2 regions of the Mesorhizobium sp. M0045 genome follow, and region 2 is predicted to be linked to the other one. Evidence: predicted binding sites of a transcription regulator. Region 2 holds the regulator's gene; the other holds the start of a gene.
The links. The regulator LexA, encoded in region 2, represses DNA repair genes until DNA is damaged. The targets are predictions, from matches to a motif close to TGTTCNNNNTGTGTTCNG.
Positions count from the first base shown of each region.

Region 1 (4,212 bases), on a different contig from region 2:
TTCAATGCGATGCGGCGCTTCAGGAATGGTGTGAGGTTCAGCACCGATAGTACGAGGTTGCGAACGAACCGCTTCACCGGACTGCGGGTAAGTGCCATGCCGGTCATCATGCCAGCCAGGTCAAGCACCTCTTGGGCTGCCGGGCGTCGCAGCGTTTCATAGAGTTCGAGCTCCGCTTCGGGGCGCACGCCGTTCACCACGTCGCCAAGCAATTGGCCAAGCACGACCGCGTCGACGATGCCGGTATTCATGCCTTGCCCTCCCGCCGGACTGTGCACGTGCGCGGCATCGCCCATCAGGAACAACCGGCCCTTGCGGTATGACCGGACCAGGCGGTGATGCACGCGAAACCGCGAGCTCCACGACAGGTCGAGCACGCGGGTTCTTTCTTTGGTCGGTCCACGGCTGTCGAGCAGCACCTGTATGTCTGCGACTGCGGGTTTTTCCGGTGCATCGTCCATTGTCGCGACGACGCGGTACGATCCGTCTGGGAGCGGCGCCACCACCACCAGTCCGGCTGGCGCAAAGAACAGCGACACTTCGGTTGGCCCAACCGGCCAGTCGAGACGAACGTCGGCGAGAACGAACGACGCCTCATAGGCCGCGCCGTCGAACTCTATGCTGGCCGAGTTGCGCACCAGGCTGTGCATGCCGTCGCCGCCAACGACGTAACGTGTCGATATGATCTTTTCGCGGCCGTTTTCGACCACCGTCACGCGCGCACCGTCAGTGTCCTGAACCACAGCTTTGGCCTCGACCATGCGGTGGATCACGCCGCCCAGGGCCGTAATCCGCTCGGCAAACACCTGCTCGGTGAGATTCTGAGGCAGCATCATCAGATAGGGATGCCTCGACGGAAGCTTTCCGAAATCGAGCTTGAGCAGTGCCCGGCTGCGATCTCGGATGGCGAAATTCTGCAGCTTCAGGGCAAGTTCGCTCAGCCGCTGCGTGACGCCCAGAGGCTCCAGCGCCTCCAGCGTCTGTGCGTGGATGACGCCGGCCCGCGAGGTATGAAGGCTCTCCCCAAGCCTGTCGATCAGAACATGGTCGATCCCGGCCTGGTGCAGCACGATGGACAGCGCCAAGCCAGTCGGGCCGGCGCCAATAATCAGGACTTCCGTTTTATCTGGCAACATTTTCTCTCTCCATTTATCAACACATGTTGACTTTCTAACCGAAGCCATTGCGTTTGTCAACAGCCGTTGGCATATGGATTTCATGAGCGAGAATCAGCAGAAGAAAACCAGCAAGTCGGACCGCACCCGCGCCCAGATCCTCGAAGCCGCGAGGCTGCTGTTCGCCAAGCACGGCTATGACGGCGCCTCCATCCGCGACGTCGCCGCCCATGCCTCGATCGATCCGGCAATGGTGATCCGCTATTTCCGCAGCAAGGACGAGCTATTCGCCAGAGCGGCGGTCGTCGACCTGAAATTGCCGGCACTGCGGGTGATCGATCGAACCGCCATCGGCAAGACACTGATCGGGCGATTTCTCGAAATCTGGGAAGATCCGGCCAACGGTACCGGCATGGCAATTCTGCTGCGGTCGGCGACGTCGAACGAATTCGCCGCCGAAAAGTTGCGCGATGTATTTGCCAACCAGGTGAGGCCACTGGTTGCGGCGGTCGCTGATCCCGCCGATGCGGGCCGGCGGGCCGGACTCATTTCCAGCCAGCTGCTGGGTTTGGCGATGTGCCGTTACCTGCTGCGCCTACCGCCGGTCGTCGCCCTGTCTCACGACGAAATCATCCAGACCGTCGGCCCTACATTGCAGCGCTATGCCGTCGGAGAGGACGTGCCTTGAACAAGCCGTTCAGCGTGGGGCCGAGTCTGAGCCTCATGCGGCAAGTGCGCCGACCGATTGGCCATGACGCCGGCGTGTGCCGAACCAGCACGCAAAGGTTAATGGCCGCTGCGCAGCCTGTGCAAAAACCGCCCGGCAGCCTGTGGATTCTCGGTGGAAAAGCTGTTCACAACACAACATGTTGCGGTGAACAAACCAAGAAACTTCGGCTATCTCTGATTCGTCGCCGATTCGTTCCGGCTTTGAGCGGAACGTTAACGGCGAGAGCTGAAAACACCCTCGAAATGATTAAAGCGCGTTAGGAAACATCAATAATTTCATAATGTTGTGCGAAGCAGATTGGCCACCCACGACCATTCACCGGCAAAGGTTAACCGTGGTGCTCGCCTGGATGCCGCCTGCATGAATCGGGCCAGTTTCCGTGATTCAGCATGTGGTGAGGTACGCCGGCAGAAAACCCAGATGTAGCCGTGAACAAAACCTGAATCGGCGAGAGTCAGTGATTCGTCGCTGATTCGTTCCAGACTCGTTCCAACTGTTAATCGGGAACAGATTTTCTGGCTTTGAAGCGACCAATCGGCCTGCCCTCGGCACATTCCGCTTTCGCTTCGCGCCCGAAATCCCTATGTGTCGCCTGTCATACGCGGCCAATATGGGCGCGCTCCCGACAATGCGAGGCGGAGAGCCTTATTTCCAGGCCGATGAACATCCATCCGAAACACACTGAACCGCTGATCCTGACCGGCCGAGACGTGACGGCCGTGCTCGGCCCGACCAACACCGGCAAGACCCATCTCGCAATCGAACGCATGGTGGCGCATGAAAGCGGCGTCATCGGCCTGCCGCTCAGGCTGCTTGCCCGCGAGGTCTATGCGCGCGTCTGCGAGAAGGTCGGCGCCCATAAGGTTGCGCTCATCACCGGCGAGGAAAAGATCCAGCCGGCTGGCGCGAAATACTCGGTCTGCACGGTGGAAGCGATGCCGCGCGAGACCGACGCCGCCTTCGTTGCCATCGACGAGGTCCAGCTCGCCGGCGATCTCGAACGCGGCCACATCTTTACCGATCGCATCCTGCATCTGCGCGGCCGCCAGGAGACGCTGCTGCTTGGCGCGGCCACCATGCACGGCATCCTGCAGCGCCTGCTGCGGGGCGTGTCGGTGGTGACCCGGCCACGGCTGTCGCATCTTGCTTATGCCGGCTCGAAGAAGCTGACCCGCCTGCCGCGGCGCACCGCGATCGTCGCCTTCTCGGCCGACGAGGTCTATGCCATTGCCGAGCTGATCCGCCGCCAGCAAGGCGGTGCCGCCGTCGTGCTCGGCGCACTCAGCCCGCGCACCCGCAACGCCCAGGTGGCGCTGTTCCAGTCGGGTGACGTCGACTACCTCGTCGCCACCGACGCCATCGGCATGGGCCTCAACCTCGACCTCGACCACGTCGCCTTCGCCCAGAACCGCAAATTCGACGGCTACCAGTACCGCAACCTGACGGCGGCCGAACTCGGCCAGATTGCCGGCCGCGCCGGCCGGCATTTGCGCGACGGCACCTTCGGCGTCACCGGCCAGGTCGATCCGCTGGATGAGGAACTGGTCAAGAAGATCGAGGCGCATGATTTCGACCCGGTGAAAGTGCTGCAGTGGCGCACCGCGCATTTCGATTTCGCCAACCTCGATGCGCTGAAGCGCTCGATCGAGACCAACGCCCCGGTCGAAGGCCTGACGCGCGCGCTGCCGGCCGTGGACGCGCAGGCGCTCGAGCATCTGTCGCGCGACGAGGACGTCCGGGCACTCACCACCGATGCCAGACGCGTGGCGCTGCTGTGGGAAGCCTGCGCGCTGCCCGACTACAGGAAGATCGCGCCGGCCCAGCACGCCGACTTGATCGCCTCCATCTACATGGACCTTGCCAGGCATGGCCATGTCGACGAGAACTACATGGCCGAGCAGGTGCGCCGTGCCGACACCACCGAAGGCGACATCGACACGCTGTCGCACAGGATTGCCCAGATCCGCACATGGACCTTCGTTTCCAACCGACCCGGCTGGCTGGCCGATCGGGCACACTGGCAGGAAAAGACGCGCGAAATCGAAGACAGATTGTCGGATGCGCTGCATGAGCGGTTGACGAAACGTTTTGTAGACCGCAGGACTTCCGTCCTCATGCGGCGCCTTAGAGAAAACACGATGCCTGAAGCCGAAATCAGCCCAACCGGAACCGTCCTCGTCGAAGGCCATCATGTCGGCGAGCTGCAGGGTTTCCGCTTTACCGCCGACCAGAGCGCCGGCGGCGAGGACGCCAAGGCGGTGCGGGCGGCGGCGCAGAAGGCGCTTGCCGCCGAGTTCGAGGCGCGGGCCGAGCGCTTCGGCGCCTCTGCCAATGGCGACATCGCCCTGGGTTCGGATGGCACGCTGC
Region 1 covers NZ_JAMYUY010000003.1:56,405-60,616, reverse strand. The annotation lists gene NKJ72_RS05170 (FAD-dependent oxidoreductase) at 1-1,085, opposite strand, end outside; gene NKJ72_RS05165 (TetR/AcrR family transcriptional regulator) at 1,072-1,803, shown strand; gene NKJ72_RS05160 (hypothetical protein) at 1,800-2,105, shown strand; gene NKJ72_RS05155 (helicase-related protein) at 2,505-4,212, shown strand, end outside.
Region 1: a site for LexA is predicted at 2,320-2,337, ahead of NKJ72_RS05155 (helicase-related protein). Genes of this name have one in related genera too.

Region 2 (4,212 bases):
CGTGCTCCTCGCGGCCCTTTGTACGGTCGTCTCGCGTTCATGGCCCAGGACGCGCCTGTGTTTCATGGTGGCGCTGCTCTGCGCGCTTGGCGTGCTTGCCGCCAAGTTCGAGACCTGGCGTGTCGGGACGCATATGCTCGGTTCCGAAATCTCGACGCGGCTGACGGGTCGTGTCGTATCGTACGAGCCCATGGCGAGTGGCCGCATCAGGCTGACGATCGATGTGATCTCAACCGCCAGGCCGACGCTGCGCTACATGCCGGAACGGGTCCGCATTTCGGCGATGAAGATACCGGCTGAGCTGGCCGCTGGTTCCGAGATCGCCGGCTATGTGCGGTTGCTGCCGCCGACCGGCCCGGTGCGGCCCGACAGCTATGATTTCTCCTTCGACAGCTATTTCGCGGGCATCGGCGGCAGCGGCTTCTTTCTCGGGAATCCGAAAGTCGTGGCGTCGGGCAGCATGCCGCTTGCCGCGCGGCTTTCTTCCGCGATCGAAGACGCGCGCGAATCCATCGCCGACCATATCCGCAGCCGCATCGGCGCCGCCGAGGGCGAGATTGCTGCTGCGCTGATCGTTGGCGTGCGCGCCGGCATTCCCGAGGAGATCAACGAAGCGATGCGGCGTACAGGCATCTACCACATCATCTCCATCTCGGGGCTGCATATGGCGTTGGTCGCCGGCACCATCATGGCGCTGCTGCGCGGTGCCTTTGCGCTGTTTCCCGACTTCTCATCGCGACGGCCGGTCAAAAAATATGCCGCCGCCGCCGCGCTTTTTTCGATTGCGGCGTACCTCGTCTTTTCCGGCATTGTGGTGGCGGCCGAACGCAGCTTCATCATGCTGGCGGTGATGCTCATCGCCGTGCTGTTCGACCGGGCCGCGCTCACCATGCGCAATCTGGCGATCTCGGCCATCGCGGTCATCGTAGTGTCGCCGCACGAGGTGGTCGGTCCGAGCTTCCAGATGTCCTTCGCCGCGACGGCGGCCCTTGTCGGCGCCTATGCCGGCTGGTCCGATTACCGCACCGGCAGGGCCACCACGCCGCCGCCCCGGCGATCGCCGCTACGCTTGGCCACTCGAAAGGTCCTGCTGGGCATGGGCGGCCTGGCGATGACCTCGATCATTGCAGGGAGCGCCACGGCGCTTTTCGCCATATGGCATTTCCAGCGCGTAGCGCCGCTCAGCCTGTTCGCCAATCTGGCCATCATGCCTATCGTCTCACTGGTCGTCATGCCCTTTGCCGTGCTCAGCGCGCTGGCGATGCCGTTCGGCGCGGATGGGCCTTTCCTCTACGTGATGGGCAACGGGCTGACGGCGATGATCGCCCTGTCCGGGTGGATCTCCGAGCGCTCGCCGATCGATGCGGTCGGACTGATTTCGCTGAGATCTGTCCTTTTGGTGACGATCGCCCTCGTCATTGCCAGCATGGCGACGACCTGGTTGCGGCTCGCGGCAATTCCTTTTGCGCTCGCTGGCTTGCTAACGACAACGCAGACGCGCGTACCCGACGTATTGATCTCGGAGGACGCACGGCTGGTCGCGCTGCCGATCGGCAGCGGTGAGCTCGCGGTCAACCGGGCACGCCCGAATGAGTTCACCATCGACAACTGGAAACGCGCGCTCACATCAGAGGCTATCGTCGCGCCGGAAACACCTGGAAAGAACGATCCGCAATTCGACATTGCCGATCCGGCCGACCTACCGCCGGGCATGCCGTTCATTTGCACGGACGGTCTCTGCCTCGCCAGGCATCCATCCGGCGCGATCATTGCGCAAGCCAAGGACCGCGATACCGCACGGCCAGCCTGCGCCTTCGCCAGCTTGATCGTCATCGACGACGCCACCGCCCATAATCCCTGCTACTACGACCGGCTGGTCCTCGTCGTCACCAAACGGCAACTGGCGCGCGCGGGAAGTGCGGCCGTCTATTTCGATCCACAAGCGGCAACACGCGCCGAAATCCGCTTCGCCGTCGAAAAATCATACCGGCCCTGGCACGTGCAGCGGAAATTTTCACGCGCGGCGCGCGGCCTGCCGCCATACCGCAGGGCCGACAATCCAAAAGCCGGCACCAAGGGCGCAACTCAGTAGCGGCGGATCAGCCCAACGAGCTTGCCCTGCACCTTGACCCTGTCTGGTCCGAAGATGCGCGTCTCGTAGGCCGGATTGGCGGCCTCCAGGGCGATCGAGGCGCCCTTGCGGCGGAACCGCTTCAGCGTCGCTTCCTCCTCGTCGACCAGGGCCACCACGATCTCACCGGGGCTCGCCGTATCGGCGTTGCGGATGATCACCGTGTCGCCGTCGAAAATGCCAGCCTCGATCATCGAATCGCCTTTGACCTCGAGCGCATAATGCTCGCCGCCCATGATCATATCCGGCGGCACCGAAATCGAATGCGTCTGGTGCTGGATAGCATCGATCGGCACACCAGCGGCGATGCGGCCCATTACCGGGATCGAAACGGCGGCGACGACATCGTCGTCATTGCCGGCTGCAGGGACGCGCGACGATGTGGGCTTGCCCTGCCGAGGGGCACCTTGCCCAAGACTGCCCTGGATGACACTCGGCGAGAACTTGCGTGCCGCATTGAGGCCGGGGGCGATCGAGTCAGGCAGGCGTAGTACCTCCAGCGCACGGGCCCGGTTGGGCAAACGGCGAATGAAGCCGCGCTCCTCCAGCGCCGTAATCAGTCGGTGGATTCCGGATTTGGAAGCCAGGTCGAGCGCTTCCTTCATCTCGTCGAAGGAAGGTGGGATACCGCTTTCCTTCAACCTTTCGTGGATGAACATAAGCAGTTCGTGTTGTTTGCGTGTCAGCATAGCGACCCCCAACAGAATCAGAAAACAAACCCAGAACAGACACTATCTGTTCCAGTTGTGTTCCGCAACTGTTTAAAGTTTAATGAATGCGTTAAGGCTCGGGAAACAAACGACGTCCCCTACCGGCGTACCGTATTTTTACCGCCGCGAGCCTCATCGCCTTGATTCTGCTTTCGTTTGCGCCGTTCTGGCCTCCTAGAAGGCGGCACTGGCATCGGCGGTCGGTCGGCAAAGGGCACGGAATTGAACCCGTATCGACTGTGCGGTTGGTCAATGCGCCGTGAACGAAACGAACTCAAAACGCCAACCTTGGGTTAATTCCTGGTTTCCACCGCCTGGTCAGGCTGCTTCTCGCCGGTGGAGCCTTGCTACGCGCCACCCGGTAATGGAAGAACAGTCGATACGTGTCGGGCGTTGCGTTGAATCTTTGGGGGGAGCAGACAAATCATGACAGGAATTCCCGATCTCGCGGCCATAAAGGCGATGGATGCCGCAGATCCGCTGGGCGCGATACGTGACCGCTTTGTGTTGCCGCAAGGAGTGATCTATCTCGACGGCAATTCGCTAGGAGCTGCTTCACGTGCCGCTTTCGATGAACTGTACAAGGCCGCGACCGAGGAATGGTCGCATGATCTCATCCGCGCATGGAACACGGCCGGCTGGTTCAACATGCCGCTTGAACTTGGCGACCAGCTCGGGCGCCTGATCGGTGCCGCGGTCGGCCAGACGGTGGTCTGCGACACGACGTCGGTCAACATCTACAAGCTGCTGCACGCCGCCATGGCCATGCGACCGGAGCGGCAGGCCATCGTCGCCGAGGGCGATAGTTTTCCGACAGACCTCTACATGGCTGAGGGTGTGGTTTCGACGCGAAAAGATGCGCTGCTGCGCCTCTCGGGGGTCGACGCGCCGACCATCGAGGAGCTGATCGACGATCGCACCGCCGTGGTGCTGGTCAACCACGTCAACTACAAATCGGGCGAACTGCGCGACATGCCGGCTCTGACGCGCAGGGCCCAGGAAGCCGGGGCGATGATCGTCTGGGATCTCTGCCACACCGCTGGCGCGATGCCAGTCGAGCTCGACAAAGCCAACGCCGATTTTGCCGTTGGCTGCACCTACAAATATCTGAATGGCGGCCCGGGCGCGCCTGCCTTCATCTATGCGGCTGAGCGGCATCTTTCCGACATCCAGCAGCCGCTCACCGGCTGGTGGGGCCATGCACGGCCCTTCGCCTTCGAGCCAGGCTATGCGGCCGGCACCGGCATCCGCCGGTTTCTGTGCGGCACCCAGCCGATCCTTTCGATGCGCACGCTGAAGGGCGCGCTCGACATCTGGGACGATGTCGACATGACGGCGGTGCGCAAGAAGAGCATCGCACTGGCCGATCTG
Region 2 covers NZ_JAMYUY010000011.1:178,893-183,104, reverse strand. The annotation lists gene NKJ72_RS19135 (ComEC/Rec2 family competence protein) at 1-2,092, shown strand, start outside; gene lexA (transcriptional repressor LexA) at 2,086-2,820, opposite strand; gene kynU (kynureninase) at 3,268-4,212, shown strand, end outside.